DNA from 4 places in the Janthinobacterium sp. CG_23.3 genome. Region 2 is predicted to be linked to each of the others. Evidence: predicted binding sites of a transcription regulator. Region 2 holds the regulator's gene; each other region holds the start of a gene.
The links. Region 2 encodes FliA, which starts transcription of late flagellar genes. Its sites were predicted from a motif close to CTAAAGTTTNNNNNNNNNNNGCCGNTA; they were not measured.
Positions count from the first base shown of each region.

Region 1: ACFDR9_RS21215 (flagellar protein FliT) is a predicted target of FliA. The motif match lies at 2,748-2,774, and genes of this name have one in related genera.
Region 3: ACFDR9_RS14500 (flagellin) is a predicted target of FliA. The motif match lies at 2,496-2,522, and genes of this name have one in related genera.
Region 4: ACFDR9_RS09335 (DUF5610 domain-containing protein) is a predicted target of FliA. The motif match lies at 3,433-3,459, and genes of this name have one in related genera.

Region 1 covers NZ_JBJXIB010000109.1:8,997-13,797, reverse strand. The annotation lists gene fumC (class II fumarate hydratase) at 1-803, opposite strand, end outside; gene ACFDR9_RS21220 (FimV family protein) at 944-2,062, shown strand; gene ACFDR9_RS21215 (flagellar protein FliT) at 2,413-2,700, opposite strand; gene ACFDR9_RS21210 (HDOD domain-containing protein) at 2,905-3,732, opposite strand; gene ACFDR9_RS21205 (hypothetical protein) at 3,772-4,023, opposite strand; gene ACFDR9_RS21200 (M13 family metallopeptidase) at 4,062-4,801, shown strand, end outside.
Region 2 covers NZ_JBJXIB010000024.1:18,941-23,741, reverse strand. The annotation lists gene flhA (flagellar biosynthesis protein FlhA) at 1-189, shown strand, start outside; gene flhF (flagellar biosynthesis protein FlhF) at 431-1,771, shown strand; gene ACFDR9_RS08545 (antiactivator of flagellar biosynthesis FleN protein) at 1,764-2,594, shown strand; gene ACFDR9_RS08540 (RNA polymerase sigma factor FliA) at 2,619-3,353, shown strand; gene ACFDR9_RS08535 (flagellar motor protein) at 3,335-4,081, shown strand; gene motD (flagellar motor protein MotD) at 4,083-4,801, shown strand, end outside.
Region 3 covers NZ_JBJXIB010000056.1:2,058-6,858, reverse strand. The annotation lists gene fliD (flagellar filament capping protein FliD) at 1-813, opposite strand, end outside; gene ACFDR9_RS14505 (flagellar protein FlaG) at 873-1,247, opposite strand; gene ACFDR9_RS14500 (flagellin) at 1,610-2,410, opposite strand; gene fliS (flagellar export chaperone FliS) at 2,845-3,294, shown strand; gene ACFDR9_RS14490 (flagellar protein FliT) at 3,299-3,625, shown strand; gene ACFDR9_RS14485 (flagellar hook-length control protein FliK) at 3,643-4,801, shown strand, end outside.
Region 4 covers NZ_JBJXIB010000027.1:40,588-45,388, reverse strand. The annotation lists gene ACFDR9_RS09355 (TPM domain-containing protein) at 1-274, opposite strand, end outside; gene ACFDR9_RS09350 (LemA family protein) at 277-861, opposite strand; gene pyrF (orotidine-5'-phosphate decarboxylase) at 1,064-1,885, shown strand; gene sbcB (exodeoxyribonuclease I) at 1,923-3,371, opposite strand; gene ACFDR9_RS09335 (DUF5610 domain-containing protein) at 3,545-4,120, shown strand; gene ACFDR9_RS09330 (GGDEF domain-containing protein) at 4,124-4,801, opposite strand, start outside.

The sequences.
Region 1 (4,801 bases), on a different contig from region 2:
GCCAGCGCGGCGAATTTGTTGCTGGCGCTGGCGAACGGCAGCGCGGTACGCTCGGCCAGCTCGGCGGCGATACGCCCGGCGAACTGCGGATGCGCGTTCAGGCCCGTGCCCACGGCGGTGCCGCCGGCGGCCAGTTGTAACAGCGGCGGTAGTGCCGCCTGGATAATATGCTCGGCGAAATCGAGCTGGGCCACATAGCCGGAAAATTCCTGTCCCAAGGTCAGCGGGGTGGCGTCCTGCAGATGGGTGCGGCCGATCTTGACGATGTCGGCGAACGCGGTGGCCTTGCCGTCCAGCGTGTCGCGCAACTGCCGCAGCGACGGCAGCACCGCCTGCGCCACCGCCAGCGCCGCCGCGACGTGGATCGCGGTCGGGAAAATATCGTTCGACGACTGCCCCATGTTGACGTCGTCGTTAGGATGTAACAGCCGCTCGGCGCCGCGAGCGCCGCCCATCAACTCCGAGCCGCGGTTGGCCAGCACCTCGTTCATATTCATATTGCTCTGGGTGCCGGAACCGGTCTGCCACACGGCCAGCGGAAACTCGGCGGCGTGGGCGCCGGCCAGCACTTCGTCGGCCGCCCGCGTGATCGCCAGCGCCTTCGGGGCGTCTAGCAAGCCCAGGTCCAGGTTGACCTTGGCGGCGGCGCGTTTCACCACGGCCAGCGCGGCGATCAGCTCGGGCGGCATGCGTTCGCTTGAAATATGGAAGTGCTCCAGTGAGCGCTGCGTCTGCGCGCCCCACAATTTATCGGCGGGCACCTCGATCGGGCCGAAACTGTCGCGTTCAACTCTGTTATTCACGGGCCTTCCTTTCGTCTACGGTGAGCTGGCAAGTGTACTCCAGCGGTTGAAAATTGCGTCGGGGCTACAAATCGGCGATTTCCTGCCGTTATAGCAGATACACTTCCTTCCAATACACACGACATACGAGCGACCAGCCCATGCAGCGCAGCGCCCCCTTCAGCTTGATCCGACGCGCCGCCGTCATCGCCATCGCCGCGCTGGCCTGCGCCGGTGCGGCCGCGGCCGAACTGGGCGAGCCGAGCGTGCGTTCCTACCTTGGGCAGCCGCTGGTGGCCGAGATCGAACTGACCGCGCTGGCGCCCGACGAAGTGGCGGGCCTGCAAGTGCGGCTGGCCTCGCCCGACGTCTACCGTGGCGCCAACATCAGCATGAGCCCGGTGCTGCAAACGGTGCACCTGGCCGTGGTCCGGCGCGAGCAGCGGCAATACCTGCGCGTCACCTCGCCGCGCCGCGTCGACGCCGACTACCTGCACCTGTACTTGGAACTGAGCGCGGGCGGGCGCAGCGCCGTGCGCGCCGTCACGCTCTGGCTGTCGGCGGACCCGGCGCCGGCGCCGACACCCGCCCCGGCACCGGCGCCAGTGATTGCACACGCGCCCGTGCCCGCCTCGCCGGCCGCAGCCGTCTCGGAAGCGGCGCCCAGTCCGGCCTTGGTGGCGGCGCGGGTGCGCGCCGCCATGCCCGAGCGAAGGGAACCCGCTCCCGCTCCGGTCATGGCGCGTCCGCCCAGCCATAAGCCACCCCGACAAGCCGCCGCGGCGACGGCCGTGCCGCATACCAGCGTGCCGGCGCAGATGCCAGCACCAGATGCGGCGGCAGCTTGCGGCCCCGGTTCCGCCGGCCAAGCCAAGGCTTGCCGGGTGCTGGACCAGAAAAACGCGGCGCTGACCAGCAAACTTGTTGAACTGGAAGGCAAAATAAAGATATTGCAGCGGGAACTGTTGCCGGGGCAGGCGGGGCTGAAACCGCAGCCCATCAGCGCGCTCACCCCGCTCAAGGCAAAACCCAAACCGCTCGCCGCCGCAGCCAAAAAAGCGCCGGCCACCAGCCTGATGCCGCTGGCGCTGGTGGGCGGCGGCGTCGTTGCGCTATTGTTGCTGATCGGCGCGGCGCTCTACTTGTACTGGCGTCGCAAGAAGGCGGCCGTGCCGGGTGCGCCATCCACATACTGGGTATTGCTGCGCAAACCTTTCCGCCGCAAAAAAGCCCTTGACGGCGTCGACGCAGCCGCCGTCGAACCCGTTCTGGAGGAATAAAACCTTATTTAAAAATAAATTGATTCTGAGATTCAATTGTGCGGGCCAATTCCCGAACATATAGGTTATACTGACTTCAGTGGTCTTGCACCACGACAAAAAACAGGTCAGGACCTGGCGCAGTCACCAACGATGGAGTGGCGCGACAAACAGGTTTAACGTTGAATAAACGTCCTGCCCTGGAAGCGGTTTGCGATGCCAACGATGCGCACGCGAACGCCGGATGCAACCGGCGAAGAGGCGACACCAGGAGATACCTGGTGCTCGCTCTCCAGAATTCCTCCAGCGGTATCCCCCCCAAAGAAAAAAAGCGCCCGCAGGCGCCTTCGATTCGTTAGTGCGAGTCGATTTTAGTGCTTTGCCGGCATGATGTTGGCCAGTTGCCCCATCCATGGCTCGGTGGCATCGCGCACGGCGCGGTCGTTGGCCAGGATTTGTTTCAGCAGGTCGATCTTGCGCATGCGCGGGGCGCCGCTCAGGGCCGGTACCGCGCCGGCGCCGGCGCCGCGCGCCTCGCTCGCGCATTGGCTTTCCAGTGTGCTCAGGGCGTCCCAGTCGCTCGCGCGCGCGGCCGATACCATTTGATTGGTGATGCCGGCAATATTTTCGTACATCGAAAGGACTTCGGTGGAGGTCATGAGCGCACCCGTAGCTAAAATTGAAAAAGATTACTGCTTGTCTAGGTTAGCGGCGGCGCTTTTGGAAACTTTAGGGTGTTTTTGAAAAAAGATGAAAATAATGTGAAATAATTTTGACGCGGCCGCTGGACGGCGCTGGAGCGGGGCAGGGGGGAGGAAACGGGCCGCCGCAGTCGCCGCGGCCCGCCTTGCATGCGTGGAAAGTTAGTGGACCAGTTCTTCCAGGCCGGCGCTGAGGTCGCTCAATGGCGGCATTTTCTCAATCAACAGGTCCGGCGCCAGGCCCAGCGCCTCCGCTACCTCGGTCGGATAGCATCCCGCGATTTCCTCTTCGCTCAGTTTGGCTTCGTCGACCCGGGCGCGCCAGGCGGCCAGGTGGATCACCGCCGCCATCCGGTTCAGTTCCGGCTTGTTTACCGGGTCCGGGAAGGCGCCGATGGCTTCCGAGAACGGCTCGGGGAATTTCCAACGCTTGGCCAGCTCCGCGCCGACGTCGGCGAAGCAGTAGCCCAGCGAGGCCATTTCGGCGTCGAGCCGGCGCGCGTCCAGCGGCGGGGCGATTTTGTCGAGCTGGATCGCCTGCTCCGGCATCGCCGAGTGCAGCACCAGTTGGCCGATCGCGTGCATCATGCCGATGGTGAACGCCAGGTCGGTGTTTTCGCCCGCTTGCTTGGCGATCCATTTGGCCGAGACGGCGGTGTGCAGGCTGTAACGCCAGAATTCCTTCAGGTCGAGGCCGGGCACGGCCTTGAAGCCGCTGACCAGGCCGGAGCTGATCACCAGCGTGCGCACGGTAACGAAGCCGAGCATCAGCACGGCGTCTTCGACGGTGCCGATGCTGCGCGACACGTGGTAGTACGCCGAGTTGGCCAGGCGCAGCAGTTTTGCGCTCAGCACCGGATCGGTGGACACTTTCTTGGCGATTTGGTCGGTTGAGACGCTCGCGTTGTTGAAACTGTTGATGAGCTCCTCGACTACTTTGGGAGCCGTGGGCAAGGCATGGGGGTTTTGGAAAAGCGCCTCAAGTTTCATTTTTTGGTCTCCTGTGTGTGTCCACGTTACTACCAAGAACTATATTCCGATTTGTCGCCGCAAGGCAAAAATTTGCGGCGAAATTGTGGCATTTCCGCCCGCGCGTTTTAAAGCCAGCATACCAATATATTTACCCCCTGGAAAGTTCAATTGTGCGCGCCGCGATGGCGTCGGGTTTTCCGCCCCGGCAAGCCGCCGTTCAGGGCGGGCAAAACGCAGCTTGTCGCAATGTGCGGTTTTTTTCCGGCTCCCGGCTTTATAGTTGATCTTGAGTACAAGCGTCCGCGTCATCCGCCGCATTTCCACCTAGAATCAAAAAAGGCACACCCATGCACACAGCTTTTCGATCGTTGCGGGCCGCACCGCGCAAAAACACCGTCGCGCTGGCATTCTGCGGCGCCGCGCTGGCGTTCGCGCCGGCGTTCGCCGCCGCCCAGCCGGCCCGCGCGCCGGCGCAGGCGCGCCACGCGCTACTGCCGGGCGACGATTTTTACAATTACGTCAACGGCGCCTGGATGGCCTCGACCGTGATCCCCGCCGACCGCGGCGACTGGAGTTCCTTCGCCGCCCTGTCCGAGGAAACCAACCAGCGCGTCGTCAAGCTGATCGAAGCGGCCGCGGCCGCAGGTGCGGCGGCGCCGCAACCGGCCCGGCAGGTCAGCGACTACTACCGCGCCTATCTGGACGAGGCGGCGATCGAGGCCAAGGGCATGGCGCCGCTCAAGCCGCTGTTGCAGAAAATCGACGCCCTGCGCAACAAGGTGGAACTGACCGGCGCGCTCGGCGCCAGCCTGCGCGCCGACGTCGACCCGCTCAATATGACCGATTTTTTCACCGAAAACCTGTTCGGCCTGTGGGTCGCGCAAGGCTTGACCGACTCCTCGCGCAACCTGCCCTACCTGCTGCAGGGTGGCCTGGGCATGCCCGAGCGCACCTACTACCTGTCGGACGACCCGAAAATGGCGGCCTTGCGGACCCAGTACCAGGCGCATATCGCCGCCACGCTGACGCTGGCCGGCTACGCCGACGCGCGCGCGCGCGCCAAGCGCGTGTTCGAACTCGAGCACGC
Region 2 (4,801 bases):
CAGGCCGGGCTGGCGGCGCAGCAGCAGGAGGCGCTGGGCCTGACGCCGGTGCTGCTGGTGCCGGGGCCGCTGCGCGCGCTGCTGTCGCGCTTCCTGCGCCGCGCGCTGCCGCAGCTGAAGGTGCTGTCGCACTCGGAAATCCCGGAAACCAAGACCATTCGGGTGACCAGCCTGGTAGGCGCGCAATAGCGTTGCCGCCGCCGTTCGCCCGCCCGCCCGCTCGCCGCCGCCGGAAAAATGAAATACGGCCTGTTTCCCGTCCTGCTCCTTCGATCGTTTCCAGGGTGCATCGTTAATAATGGACCTGTCCGAGTAAGCTGCGTCTCATGTGGAAGACGCGATGCCCGGGCAACAGGGAGTCGATGATGGCCATACACAACCATGCCGCACGCCGGCAAGCGCGCCCAAGCCACATACCGGGGGAGCGGCCATGAACGTCAAAAAATTCACCGCGCCGACTTCGCGCGATGCGCTGCGCAAGGTGCGCGAGGCGCTCGGCCCCGACGCCGTGATCCTGTCCAACCGCCAGCTCGACGGCGAGGTCGAGATCCTGGCGCTGGCCAGCGACGACGCCGCCTCGCTGGCCGAGCCCAGCGGCGAAATGGCGCCGCGGCCGTACGCGCAGTCGCAGCCGCCGGCCAGGCCGGCGGCGCCGTTCCAGGCGCAGCCTCAGCCGCAGGCCCGCCCGGCGCCGCGCCAGGCCGCCGCGCCGGCCGCGCCGGCCGACGACGCCCGCGACATGGCGCGCATGTCGCAGCTGATGGCCTCGGCCATCGCCCACGCCAAGGATAGCGCCGCCGCCGAGATGAGCGGCATGATGGACGAGATCCGCGCCATGCGCGGCATGCTCGAGAGCCAGCTCAGCGAAATGTCGTGGAGTTCGACCCAGCAGCGCGAGCCGCACAAGACCGAGGTGCTGCGGGCGATGCTGGCGGCCGGCTTTTCGGCGACGCTGGCGCGCTACCTGGTCGAGAAACTGCCGGCCGGGCGCGGCGGCGCCGACAGCCTGCGCTGGATCCAGACGGTGCTGGCGAAAAACCTCAACGCCATGGCCGACGAGGACGCGATGCTCGAGCAGGGCGGCGTGTTCGCGCTGGTCGGCCCGACCGGGGTCGGCAAGACCACCAGCACCGCCAAGCTGGCGGCGCGCTGCGTGATGCGCCACGGCCCGGAAAAGCTGGCCTTGATCACCACCGACGCCTACCGTATCGGCGCCCACGAGCAGCTGCGCATCTACGGCAAGATCCTCGGCGTGATGGTGCACTCGGTCAAGGACGAGGCCGACCTGCGCATCGCCCTGAAGGAGTTGCGCAACAAGCACACGGTGCTGATCGACACCGTCGGCGTCAGCCAGCGCGACCAGATGGTCACCGAACAGGTGGCGATGCTGCAGGGCGCCGGCGCCGACGTCAAGCGCCTGTTGTGTCTGAACGCCACCGCCACCGGCGAGACGCTGCAGGAAGTGGTGCGGGCCTACCAGGGCAGCGGCCTGGCCGGCTGCATCATCACCAAACTCGACGAGGCGGCCTCGATCGGCAACGTGCTCGACGTCGTGATCCGCCAGAAGCTGCGCCTGTTCTACGTCTCCAACGGCCAGCGCGTGCCGGAAGACCTGCACCTGGCCGACCGCGGCTACCTGATCGACCGCGCGTTCAAGCTGCAACGCGCCGGCGCGCCGTCGCAATACCAGGACGCCGAGCTGCCGCTGCTGATGGCGCAGGCCGGCGCCGCCCGCAACGAGCGTTCGCTCAGCGGGGTGCACCTTGGCTAATTTCGACTTCGACCAGGCCGAAGGCCTGCGGCGCATGCTGGCCGGGCCCAAGCCGCGCATCGTCACGGTGCTGTCGGCCACGCCGCGGGACGACAAGGGCGCCATGCTGGTGAACCTGGGCGCCTCGCTGGCGCGCGCCGGCAACGACGTGCTGCTGGTCGACGCCTGCGCCGGCGAGCGCGGCGTCGGCGAGCGCCTCGGCGTGGCCGGCGGCGCCAGCCTGCTCGACGTGGCGCGCCAGCGCTGCGCGCTGAACCAGGTGATCCACCAGGTGCCGCAGGGCTTCGGCGTGGTCACGCTGGCGCCGCGCGGCGTCGCCGCGGTGGCCGCCGACGAGGCGCGCCGGCTGGCCAAGGCCTTCGACGTGCTGGTCAAGCAGACCGGCATCGTCATCGTCGACGGCGAGTATGGTGAAGATGGCGAGGAGGGCTTCCCGCTGCCGGCCATGGCCAGCGCCGACATCGTGGTGCAGGTCTCGAACAGCGCCACCTCGATCAAGGCGGCCTATTGCATGATCAAGCGCCTGAACCACGCGTTCGGCCGGCGCCCGTTTGGAATTCTTGTCACCGGGGCTTCCGAAACCGAGGCAAAGGTGGTATACGATAATATGGCTCAGGCGGCCAGCCGTTATTTGGCGTTGAACCTGACCTCGATGGGCTCGGTGCCGGCCGACGAATACCTGCACCGCGCCGCGCGGCTGGGACGCGCGGTCGTCGACGCCTTCCCCTTGGCCGGGGCATCGGTCGCGTTCCGCCAGCTGGCCGGGCGCTTCGCCCTGTCGGCCGGGCCGTCACCCTACCGCGCGGGGGGGCAACCATTTTAGCGCCTAACAAACAATAAGCTGCCTATGTATACGGTTAAAGGGAAAGCGGACAAGAACCAATTGCTGACGGAGCACATCCCGTTGGTGAAGCGTCTGGCCCACCACATGAAGGCCAAACTGCCGCCCTCGGTCGAGGTCGACGACCTGGTCCAGGCCGGCATGATAGGCCTGCTCGACGCCATCAACCGCTACGAGGAAACCCACGGCGCCCAGTTCGAGACCTACGCGGTGCTGCGCATCCGCGGCGCCATGCTCGACGAGCTGCGCAGCAGCGACTGGCTGCCGCGCAGCATGCGCCAGAACATGCGCAAGATCGAGGTGGCGATGAGCACGCTGCAGCAGCGCCTCGGCCACCCGCCCACCGAGTCCGAGGTGGCGCAGCTGCTGAAGATGTCGCTGCACGACTACCAGGAGATGCTGGGCGACGGCGGCGGCCACCAGTTGCTGTACTACGAGGATTTCCACGACCCCGACGGCGGCAACGACAGCTTCCTCGACCGCCACAGCGTCGACGAGGACGGCGACCCGTTGCGCTCGCTGCTCGACACCGACTTCCGGCAATGCGTGATCGACGCCATCGACGCGCTGCCGCCACGCGAGAAAATGCTCATGGGCCTGTATTACGAGGAAGAATTGAACCTGAAGGAAATCGGGGCGGTGATGGGCGTGTCCGAATCGCGCGTCTCGCAGCTGCACACCCAGGCCGTCGCGCGCCTGCGCGCATCGTTAAGGGAGCAGGCGTGGACTGGGCCAGCGTAGCCGGGGTGGTGCTGGCGCTGGCCGGCGTCATCGTCGGCCAGGGGCTGGAGGGCGGCAAGTTCGCCTCGCTGCTACAGCCGGCCGCGTTCGCCATCGTGGTGGTCGGCACGCTCGGCGCGGTGCTGCTGCAAACGCGCATGCGCGCCTTCGTGCGCGGCATCGAGATGACGCGCTGGGTGTTCCTGCCGCCGCTCGACGGACGCGCCGCGCTGGCGCGCCAGATCAGCCAGTGGAACCAGTCGGCGCGGCGCGACGGCCCGCTGTCGCTGGAGCGCCACATGGAGGCCAGCGGCGACCAGCTGGTCGTCAAGGGCTTGCGCATGATCGTCGACGGCATCCACCCCGACAAGCTGCGCCAGTTGCTCGACGTCGAGATCAGCGCCTACGAGGTGGCCGAGCGCCAGGCGGTGCGGATCTGGGAGTCGGCGGCCGGCTACTCGCCCACCATCGGCATCCTCGGCGCCGTGCTCGGCCTGATCCACGTGATGGAAAACCTGACCGACCCGGCCAAGCTGGGCGGCGGCATCGCCGTGGCGTTCGTCTCGACCATCTACGGCGTCGGCCTGGCCAACCTGTTCTTCTACCCGGTGGCCAACAAGCTCAAGGCGATCGTCTCGCTGCGCGTGGTGCAGTACGAAATCGTCGCCGCCGTGTTCTACGACATCGCCAGCGGCGACCACACGCGCATCATCGAAGAGCGCGTCGCCAGCCTGCTGCGGGAGTACTGAGATGCAGATGCGGCGCGCGCGCAGGAAATTCGACGACGAGCCGGAGAACCACGAGCGCTGGCTGATCTCGTACGCCGACTTCATCACCTTGTTGTTCGCCTTTTTCGTCGTCATGTACGCGCTGTCGCTGGCCAACGAGGGCAAGTACCGGGTTTTCTCGGACGCCATCGGCGAAGCGCTCGGCCTGCGCCGCGGCGCGCCGCCCATCGTGCTGGAGGCGCCGCAGGCGATACCGCTGCCGAACCCGATGATCAAAAAGCGCGCCGAGGCGCTCAAGCGCGAGCGCGAGAACATGACGCGGCTGGCCAACGACCTGCTATCGACGCTGGCGCCGCTGGTCAAGGAGGGCAAGGTGCGGGTGACGCAGAACAGCCGCGGCGTCAGCGTCGAAATCAACGCCAGCGTGCTGTTCGACCCGGGCGAGGCGCGCCTGACGGCCGAATCGGACCAGGCCCTGCGGGCGGTCGCGGTGCTGCTCAAGGACGACCCGCACGCGGTGCAGGTCGAAGGCCATACCGACAACCAGCCAATCCGCAACCCCAGCTTCCCGTCCAACTGGGAATTGTCGGCGGTGCGCGCCAGCGCGGTGGTGCGCCTGTTCATCGAAGCGGGCGTGGCGCCGGCGCGGCTGACCGCGGTGGGCCACGGCGCCAACCTGCCGGTGGCGCCGAACGACGGCGCCGACGGGCGCGCGCGCAACCGCCGCGTCGCCGTCACCAT
Region 3 (4,801 bases), on a different contig from region 2:
CGCGTTGTAGGCCTCGACGAAACCGGTGACCGCCGTTTTCATCGCCGCCGGGTCGCGCGCCACGGCCACCTTGACGGTGCTGCCGATATTCGTCGCGACCAGGTTCAGCGTCAGCCCGGTGACGGCGTCGGTGATCGTGTTCGACGGCTTGGTGACGAGGATATTGTCGATCTTCAGCGTGGCGTCCAGCGGCACCTGCTGCACCGTCATGTTCGGGTCGCTCGTGGCGAACTGCGACAGGCCGCCGTCGGTGGTGATGGTGATGGCGTTGGCCGCGCCGCTGTCGGTGGCGGTGACGACCAGGCGGTTGGTGCTGCCGTCGTTGACGATGGTCGCGCTGACGCCGGCGCCGGCCGCGTTGATCGCGTTGCTCAAGCCCTGCAGCGAATAGTCGGCGGTCGGGATGACGACGGCCGGCTTGGAGCCGATCTGGATCGACATCGTGCCCGAGCCCAGCGCCGCGGTGGTGCTGGCCAGGCCGTTGGCGGCCGACAGCTTGTGGCGCTGCGCCAACTGGGTGACCTCGATCGAATAGGTGCCGGCGACTGCGGTGCTGCCGGCGCTGGCGGTGAGGACGGTGGAGTTGCTGCTGGTGGCCGTTTGCGCGTTCAGGGCGCCGGTGCTGAGCGCCTTGAGCGCGCTCTGGAAGGTCGACAGCGCCGACTGGATCGTGCCGTAGGCCGACAGCTTGGCGTTGAACGTGGTTTCCTTGGCTTTCAGCAGGTTCAGCGGCGCGTTCTCGGACGCCATCAACTGGGAGACGATGTTGTTGACGTCGAGGTTGGAACCAACCCCGGTAACGGAAATACCCATTTCATTCTCCTGTGAGGCGGGCCGGCCGGCAAAGCGGCCGCGGCGGCGTACCCGCGCGCTTACGCCTTGTCGCGGATTAACAAACCCTGCAATTTATTCAGCGAGCGCGAAATCGACAGCGCCTCGGCGTTGGGAATCTGGCGCAATACTTCCTGCGTCTGCGTGTCGATCACCTTGACCACGGTCTTGCCGCTGTCCTGGTCGATCGAAAACTGCACGTTCTGCGCCGTCTGGCCGGTGAACTCGTTGAGCGACTTGACGGCGTCCTCCATCTCGCGGCCGGACGGTTGCGTATCCCTCCTGGCCGGCGCGGGCGCGGGCGCGGGCGCGGCCCGCTCAAGCGGCGGCGCGGGCGCGGCGCTGCCGGCCTGGGGCGGCGGGGGGGGCGGTGCCGCGGCCGGGGCGGCGGCGTTACCATTAATTGATGACAGCATGACGGATACTCCTTAGTCGGACGCGGGGGGGGGGGGGGGGGGGGGGGGAGGGGGGGGGGGGGGGGGGAAGGCGAGGAGCATACTGTGGGGGGGGGGGGGAGGAGGGGTGGTTGGGGGTGTGGGGTGTGGCGGTTGGGAGGGGTGGGGGAGGGGGGGGATCTGGTTTTTTGGGAGGCGCGGGGCGGGGGGCCCCCCCCCCCCCCCCCCCGCGGACCTAATGCAGTGTTATGCACACTTGTGTGGGTATAAAAAGATGTCTTCGCGCGCCGGGCTTTTTTGATCCAACGCGCGAATCCAACATTTTCATCCGCTCCCTCAAGAATACAACACTGCCTTCGCTTACGAAAGCGCCATTTGGGCGATTAGCCGCGCAGCAGGGCCATGACGCCGTTCGGCACCGTGTTGGCCTGGGCCAGCATCGCCGTGCCGGCCTGTTGCAGGATCTGGGCGCGGGTCAGTTTGCCCGTTTCCGCCGCGAAGTCGGTGTCCATGATGCGGCTTTTCGCCGACGACTGGTTCTCGACCGAGCTTTGCAGGTTGCTGATCGCGTAACCCATGCGGTTTTGCACCGTACCCAGGTTGGCGCGCTCGGTGTTGACCGCTGCCAAGGTAATGTCGATCTGGCCCAGCGCGGCCAGCGCCGAGGCCGCGTCCGTGATGGGGGCGATGACGACATCGACAACTTCGTTCGAGGTGATGGTGATCTTCTGGCCCGAATCGGCGCCGACCTGGATGTCGGTGGTGTCCCCGAGGAGCACGGCGGTGCCGTTGAACTTGGTGTCGGATTTGATACGCGCCACCTCGGTGTTCAGCGCCTGCATCTCCGTGTTGATATTGGCCCACTCGGCCGTGCCGTTGGTTTCATTCGCACCCTGCACCGCCAGTTCACGCATACGCTGCAACGCGTCGGTGGTGTTTTGCAGCGCGCCGTCGGCGGTCTGGACCCGCGAAATGCCGTCGTTGGCGTTGCGGATGGCCTGGTTCATGCCGCGGATCTGCGAATCCATCTTGGAAGCAATCGACAGGCCGGCGGCATCATCCTTGGCGCTGTTGACGCGCATACCGGAAGACAGGCGCTGCAGCGACGAGTTCAAGTCATTGCCCGACGATTTCAGATTGCGTTGGGCGTTCAGCGACGCCATGTTGGTGTTGATGATGCTCATGGTATTTCTCCGGTTGGCTTGTGGATGATACGGTAAGGGCGGCGACTTCGTGAATCAGTTCGCTTGTTCACCGCAGTTAATTCATTAACGGAACACCCCGCGAAAACTGAAGGCTTTTTAAAAAATAAAATGGTACAAGGCAATAGTTACCGATGCCGTGGGAACGCCGCTACGCCCCGCGATGCATGACGCCATATATATGCCGGGTGCGCCAGGCACCCGGCCGGGGGCGGCGCGGCTCCAGCCCCCCCCCTCCGGGCGGCGGCCCGCGGCGGATGCGCGAAACTGAAGCCTAATCGCCCCTCTCAAGTCTTAATTGATTCTGCCGATAATGACTTATATTGGGGGCCTGGCGAGCAACAAGCGTGCGCAAGCGGTCCCCGGCGCCCGATCGCGGAATCATTGATTATTTAGGCAACAACCAGGAGAAGATGATGTTTGGAACCATGCAACGCGGCGTCGACGCGTACGCCAAAGTGGGACTGGAGACGGGAGTCGTTGCCGCCACGCCGCACAAGCTGGTAGTCATGCTGTTCGACGGCGCGCTGGTGGCGGTGGTCAGCGCCCAGATGCACATGAAGGCCGGTAACATCGCCGAAAAGGGCGCCGCCATTTCCAAGGCCATGCTGATCATCGGCAGCGGCCTGCGCGCCAGCCTGGACAAGAAGGCCGGCGGCGACATCGCCGAAAGCCTGGACGCGTTGTACGACTACATGGGCAAGCTGCTGCTGGAGGCGAATCTGCAAAACCGCAGCGACAAGCTGGAGGAAGTGCAATTGTTGCTGAGCGATTTGCGCGACGCCTGGAACGCCATCGGCAACGCGCCCGCCGTGCAACCGGCCGCGCTGGCGCCCGCCAACGCGTCCATCCTTGCGAGCGCCTGAGCCAATGACCAGCCAAGAAGTGTTAGCAATATATGAATCGATGGTCGATCTGACCGAGCAAATGGTACGGGCCGCCAGCGACGCCGACTGGGACTTGCTGGGCGAGCTGGAGCAGCGCTGCGCGGCCCAGGTGCGATTGCTCAAGGACGGCGAGGAGCCGCCGGCGCTGAAGGGCCAGAGCCGGCAGACGAAAGTCGACTGCATCAAAAAAATGCTCGACGACGACCGCAAGATCCGCGACCTGACCATGCCGTGGATGGCCCAGTTGTCGGCGCTGATCCACAGCACCGGCACCGAGCGGCGCCTGGCCAACGTCTACGGCGCCACCTAAACCGGGGGGGGAGCAACATGCAGCGGCTCGACGCCAGCGGCATCGCCGCGCCAACGGCCGTGCGGGCCGCGCTCGCCGTCGAATCGATCGGCGAGCCGCGCCAGTTGGCCCTGCAGCGTTCGCTGCAAGCGCTGCTGGGCCAGTCGATGCAGGGCGCCGTGCTGGCGCGCCTGGGCGACGGCAGCTCGCTGGTCAACGTCGCCGGCGGCCCGGTGCGCATGACGCTGCCGCCGGGCTTTCCGGTCGGCGCCGAGGTGCCGCTGACGCTGGTGGCGCTCGATCCACGGCCGACCTTCCAGATCGGCCGCGGCCGCGACGCCAGCAGCAACGTCACCCTGACCTACGCCGACCCCGGACCGGAAGCGCCCGACGCCGACGCCACCTTGCCGCACGGGCAGAGCGGCGCCGCCCAGCAGGGCGCCGCCCAGCAGGGCGCCGCGGCGCAAACGCCCCAGGCAACAACGACCGCGGCCCAAGCCCAGGCCGCCCAGCAGGCGCGTCCGGCCAGCCTGGCCGCGGTGCTGCTCAGCAAAGCCCCGCTGACGCCGTCGAACCAGTTGCCGGGCTTCGATCCGAGCGCGCCGGCGCCGGCGCTCAGCGGCGCCGCGCGCGCCATCAGCGGCATCTTGCAACGGGCCGAAAGCCGGCCCGGCGCGCCGCTCGGCATCGTCGGCGGCAGCCCGCTGATGGCGGCGCCGGACGCGCCGCCGGCCGCGCTGGCGCACAGCCTGCGCAACGCGCTCGGCTCCAGCGGCCTGTTCTATGAATCCCACGTGGCCGAATGGGCGGCCGGCAAACGCCCGCTGCAAGACTTGCTGCGCGAGCCGCAAATGGCGCAGCTGTCGCAGGCGGCCCAGGCCGAGCGCGCGGCCGGCGGCACCGACCTGGCCGCTGCCCAGCTCATCAATTTGCAATTGCACACCCACGAACAGGCGCGCGTGTTATGGCAGGGCGAAGCCTGGCCGGGCCAGCCCATGGAGTGGGAAGTACACAAGGACGCGCCCGACGACGGCCGCGGCGAGCGCGACGGCGACGAAGCGGCCCGCACCTGGCGCAGCGGCGTGCGTTTCCGCTTTCCGCTGCTGGGCGACGTCAACGCCTCGGTGGTGCTGGTCGGCGACCAGGTGCATATCCAGGTCAGCACCGGCTCGGCCGGCAGCGCCGCCGCGCTGCGCC
Region 4 (4,801 bases), on a different contig from region 2:
TCCAGGCGTCGGCGACGCGGATGCCGTATTGTTCGATCGCTTCCGGCGCGGTGCTGGCCACCAGCAGCACGGCGATCTGGCTGCCGGTCTTGGCCTCGTAGTCGGCCAGCACGCCGTCGAGCGCGGCGCGCTGCTTGGCGTCGAGCATGCCGGCGTTGTCGGTGACGTGGGCGCGCACCGGCGGCACCGCCAGCAACGCCTGGGCGGCGCCCGGACCTGGCGCCAGGAAACCCAGCACGCAGACGAGGCCGGCCAGCTTGCGCAGCATCGCCATGCTTATTTGCCGAAGTTGACGGTGGGCGCGGTCGATATCGATTTTTCGTTCTCGACCGTGAAGGAGGGCTTGACCTGGTAGCCGAACGCCATCGCCGTCAGATTGCTGGGGAAGCTGCGCGCCAGCACGTTGTAATCCTGGACCGCCGCGATATAACGCTGGCGCGCCACGGTGATGCGGTTTTCCGTGCCTTCGAGCTGAGACTGCAGGTCGCGGAAGTTGGCGTTGGCCTTCAGGTCGGGATATTTCTCCGACACCACCATCAGGCGCGACAGCGCCGACGACAGCTCGCCCTGCACCTGCTGGAACTTCTGGAACGCGGCGGGATTGTTGAGCACCTCCGGCGTGATCTGGAAGCTGGTGGCGGCGGCGCGCGCGCGCGTGACCGCCTCCAGCGTTTCGCGCTCGTGCGCGGCGTAACCCTTGACGGTGTTGACCAGGTTGGGAATCAGGTCGGCGCGCCGTTGGTACTGGTTCACGACCTCGCCCCAGGCGGCCTTGGTGGTCTCGTCCTTGCTTTGAAACTGGTTGTAGCCGCAACCCGACAGCAGGCTGGCGAGCGCGCCCAGCATCAGTATCAGGCGCATCCAAGGGGAAAAACGGTTTGCTGTGGTGGACATGGTGGTGGCGCTGCGCGCGCGTAAGGGACGAGCGATTAATATACCCCAAACTGGGCAATTTCCCGCCGCCGGCCGCTGTTATATCGTGCGCGCCGCGGCGGCTTGGGCGGCCTTTCCGGCCGGCGGACGGTACAATATGGGGTTTGCAACCGAATAGATAAGGCGCGCCGTGAATTTCATCAATAAATTATCCGCCGCGTGGACGGCCAACGATTCGCTGCTGTGCGTCGGGCTGGACCCCGACCTCGCCAAGCTGCCGCCGCAGCTGCGCGACCAGCCGGATGGCATTGTTACCTTCTGTACCCGGATCATCGACGCCACCGCCGACCTGGCGTGTTCGTTCAAGCCGCAGATCGCCTACTTCGCCGCGCTCGGCGCCGAGCGCCAGCTCGAGGACATTTGCCGCTACGCGCGCGAGACCTATCCGCATATCCCGCTGATCCTCGACGCCAAGCGCGGCGACATCGGCGCCACCGCGACCCAGTACGCGCGCGAGGCGTTCGAGCGCTACGGCGCCGACGCCGTCACCGTCAACCCGTACATGGGCGCCGATTCGGTCGAGCCGTACATGGAGTGGGAAGACCGCGGCGTGATCATCCTGTGCCGCACCTCGAACCCGGGCGGTTCCGACCTGCAATTTTTGAATGTCGACGGCCAGCCGCTGTACCAGCACGTGGCGCGCCTGGTGGCGGAAAAGTGGAACAAGAACGGCCAGTGCGCGCTGGTGGTCGGCGCCACCTTCCCGCAGGAGCTGGCGCAGGTGCGCGCGATTGTCGGCGACATGCCGCTGCTGGTGCCGGGCGTGGGCGCCCAGGGCGGCGACGTCGCCGCCACGGTTGCCGCCGGCCAGACCGCGAACGGCATGGGCATGATGATCAACTCGTCGCGCGCGATTATCTACGCCAAGCCGGAGCAGAGCGAAGACTTCGCCGCCGCCGCCCGCCGGGTGGCGCTGGAAACGCGCGACGCCATCAACGTGTACCGCGCTTAAACTGGTTCGCGGCCCTGGACGGGCCGCGGACCGGCTTCTACTGGTGCTGCGGCGCCACCATCTCAACGTAATCGTACAGCGCGCCCAGTATCTGCTCGCCGCGCTCGTCGGCGGTTTCCTGCAATTGGTCGATTTCGCTGAACAGCAGATCGACCGTGCGCGCCCCGGCGGCGCCTTGGTACAGGCGCGCGGCGCGGTGCTCTTCCCAACGCTCAAGCTCGACCTCGTTCAAGCTCGCCGGGAAATTGCGCGCGCGGTAGCGGAACAGCAGCTCTTGCAGGCGCTGGTCGGAAAACGACGGGCGCGCGCTGGCCAGGCGCTGCGGGCTTTCCTTGCGCAGCGCGTCGAGCAGACGGCGGTCGTCGTTGCCGATGAAGCCGCCGTACAAATCCTCGTCGACGTCCGGCGCCTCGGTCGCGCCGGGGCGCTGGAACACCTCGGCCCAGACCGCCGCCATGTCCGGCCCGGCCGCCGCCGTGGCGGCGTGGGCGCGCCCGGCCGCCAGGTCGATGCCCCAGCGCTCGGCCATGGCCGGCGACAGGGTCTTGAGGTTGCCTACCAACATAGGCGACTTGTTCAGGTGGATGCTTTTCACCGGCAGGCGCGTGACGCCCTCGGGCAGCGCGTCGCTGCGGGTGAACATGCGCGTGCGGATCGTCGCCGCGTCCAGCGTGAACAGCTCGGCCGGGTCGAAAGCGCAATCCCAGACGATCACCTCGTTCTTGTTGCTCGGGTGGGTGGCCAGCGGCCACACCAGGCCGATGCAGCCGCGCTCGGTCGGGAACATGCCCGACACGTGCAGGAAGGGCTGGCGCAGCGCCGGCGCCAGGCCCATGCCCATTTCGTCGGCGACGCGGTCCTTTTTGTGCAGCGCGAAGCAAAAGTCGAACAGCTTCGGCTGCTTTTGCTTGATCAGGCGCGCCAGCGCGATGGTGGCGCGCACGTCCGACAGCGCGTCATGCGCCGATTCGTGCAACAGGCCGTTGGCCGCGCACAGGTGTTCCAGGCGGAAGCTTGGCTTGCCGTCTTCGCGCGTCGGCCACGCGATGCCCTCGGGGCGCAGCGCGTAGGTCATGCGCACCACGTCGAGCAAGTCCCAGCGGCCGCACTGGTGTTGCCATTCGCGCGCGTAGGGATCGATCAGGTTGCGCCAGAACAGGAAGCGGGTGACCTCGTCGTCGAAGCGGATGGTGTTGTAGCCGACGCCGATCGTGCCGGCCTTGGAAAAGGCTTTTTCGATGGTCGCGGCGAACTGGTGTTCCGGCACGCCCCGCTCCAGGCACTGCTGCGGCGTGATGCCGGTGATCAGGCACGATTGCGGGTCGGGTAGGAAGTCGGGCGCCGGCTGGCAATACAGCATGATAGGCTGGTCGATCTCATTCAGGTCGGCGTCGGTGCGGATCGCCGCGAACTGGGCCGGGCGGTCGCGCCGCGGCTGCACGCCAAAGGTTTCGTAATCGTGCCAAAGAAAGGTCTGGGTAGTCATCGTGATCGCTAAAAAAATTCGTGGCGCCCGCGCCGGACGGCGGCGTTTTATCGCGGGCGGCCTATAGTTTGTGGTGTTGTTGTCGTTATAAGCTGTGGGGGCTGCTGGTGGCCGGCGTAAATCCGCCCGTCGGCCCGTATGTTACACAGAATGCTCGTCCAAGGAGACTTATCATGTCAAATCCCTTATCCGTCAGCGGCGCCGGCAGTGCCGCCAGCGCCGCCGCGACCGACAAAGCCAAGTCGGCCGACGCCACGCCGGACATGGCGCCGCTTGAAAAAGCCCGGCTGCAACAGAACGCGGCGATCCTGCAAGCGTCCGTCAGCGTTGCCATCGGCTCGCAAAACGAACCGCTGTCGCTGCTGTACAAGAGCGCCATCACCAGCATCAACGAAAAACTGCAGACGCAATATGGCCCCGACGCGCTGCAGGGCGCCGTCTCGCAAGACAACAGCGCGGAAGGGACCGCCGAGCGCATTGTATCGTTGTCGACCGGTTTTTTCGACGCCTACAAGAAACAGCACCCGGGCGAGGACGAGGGCAAACTGCTGACCAAGTTCATGGACACGATACGCGGCGGCTTCGAATCGGGTTTCAAGGAGGCGAAGGATATCCTGCAGGGCTTGAAGGTGCTCAACGGCAATATCGCCAGCAATATCGATAAGACCTACGCGCTGGTCCAGCAGGGTTACGCCGCCTTCGAGGCGGCCCGCAAGCCGGCGCCGGCGGACGCCGCCGCGCCGGCCTGACGACTACAGCGCGGCGCGGTTGCGGCCGCCGTCCTTGGCGCGGTACAGGGCGGCGTCGGCGGCGGCGATCAACGCGTGCTCGTCCTGGCCCGGCGCCAGGCTGGCCACGCCGAACGAGGCCGTAACATGCGGCAACGGACTGCGCATGTCGGCGAACACCACCGCCTGCTGCATCCGCTCGCACAGGCGCTCGGCCACCAGCAGCGCCATCTTGGTGTTGGTGTCGGGCAAAATCACCATCATTTCCTCGCCGCCGTAGCGCACCGCGCAGTCGGTCGGGCGCAGCGCCGCGCTGAGCACCTGGGCCGCCGTGCGCAGCGCCTGGTCGCCGGCGACGTGGCCGTGGCTGTCGTTGAAGCGCTTGAAATGGTCGAGGTCGATCATGATCAGCGACAGCGGCGTGTTCGCGCCATGCGCGGTGGCCGCCATGGCCGGCAGCAAATCGTTCAACCAGGCCCGGTTGTACAAGCCGGTCAGGCCGTCGACCATCGACAACTGGCGATAGAACTCGCCGACCTTCTGGCGCCGGCGCAACTGCGCGTTGGCGGCGCGGATGCGGAAGGAGAGCAGGCGCAGCAGATTGCGCGCCAGCGCGTTCGAGGCGTCGATCAATTGCCAGACGAGCTTGCCGTCGATGACCAACAACTCGGTTTCCTCCAGCGCGGCGATGGCCGACAGGTT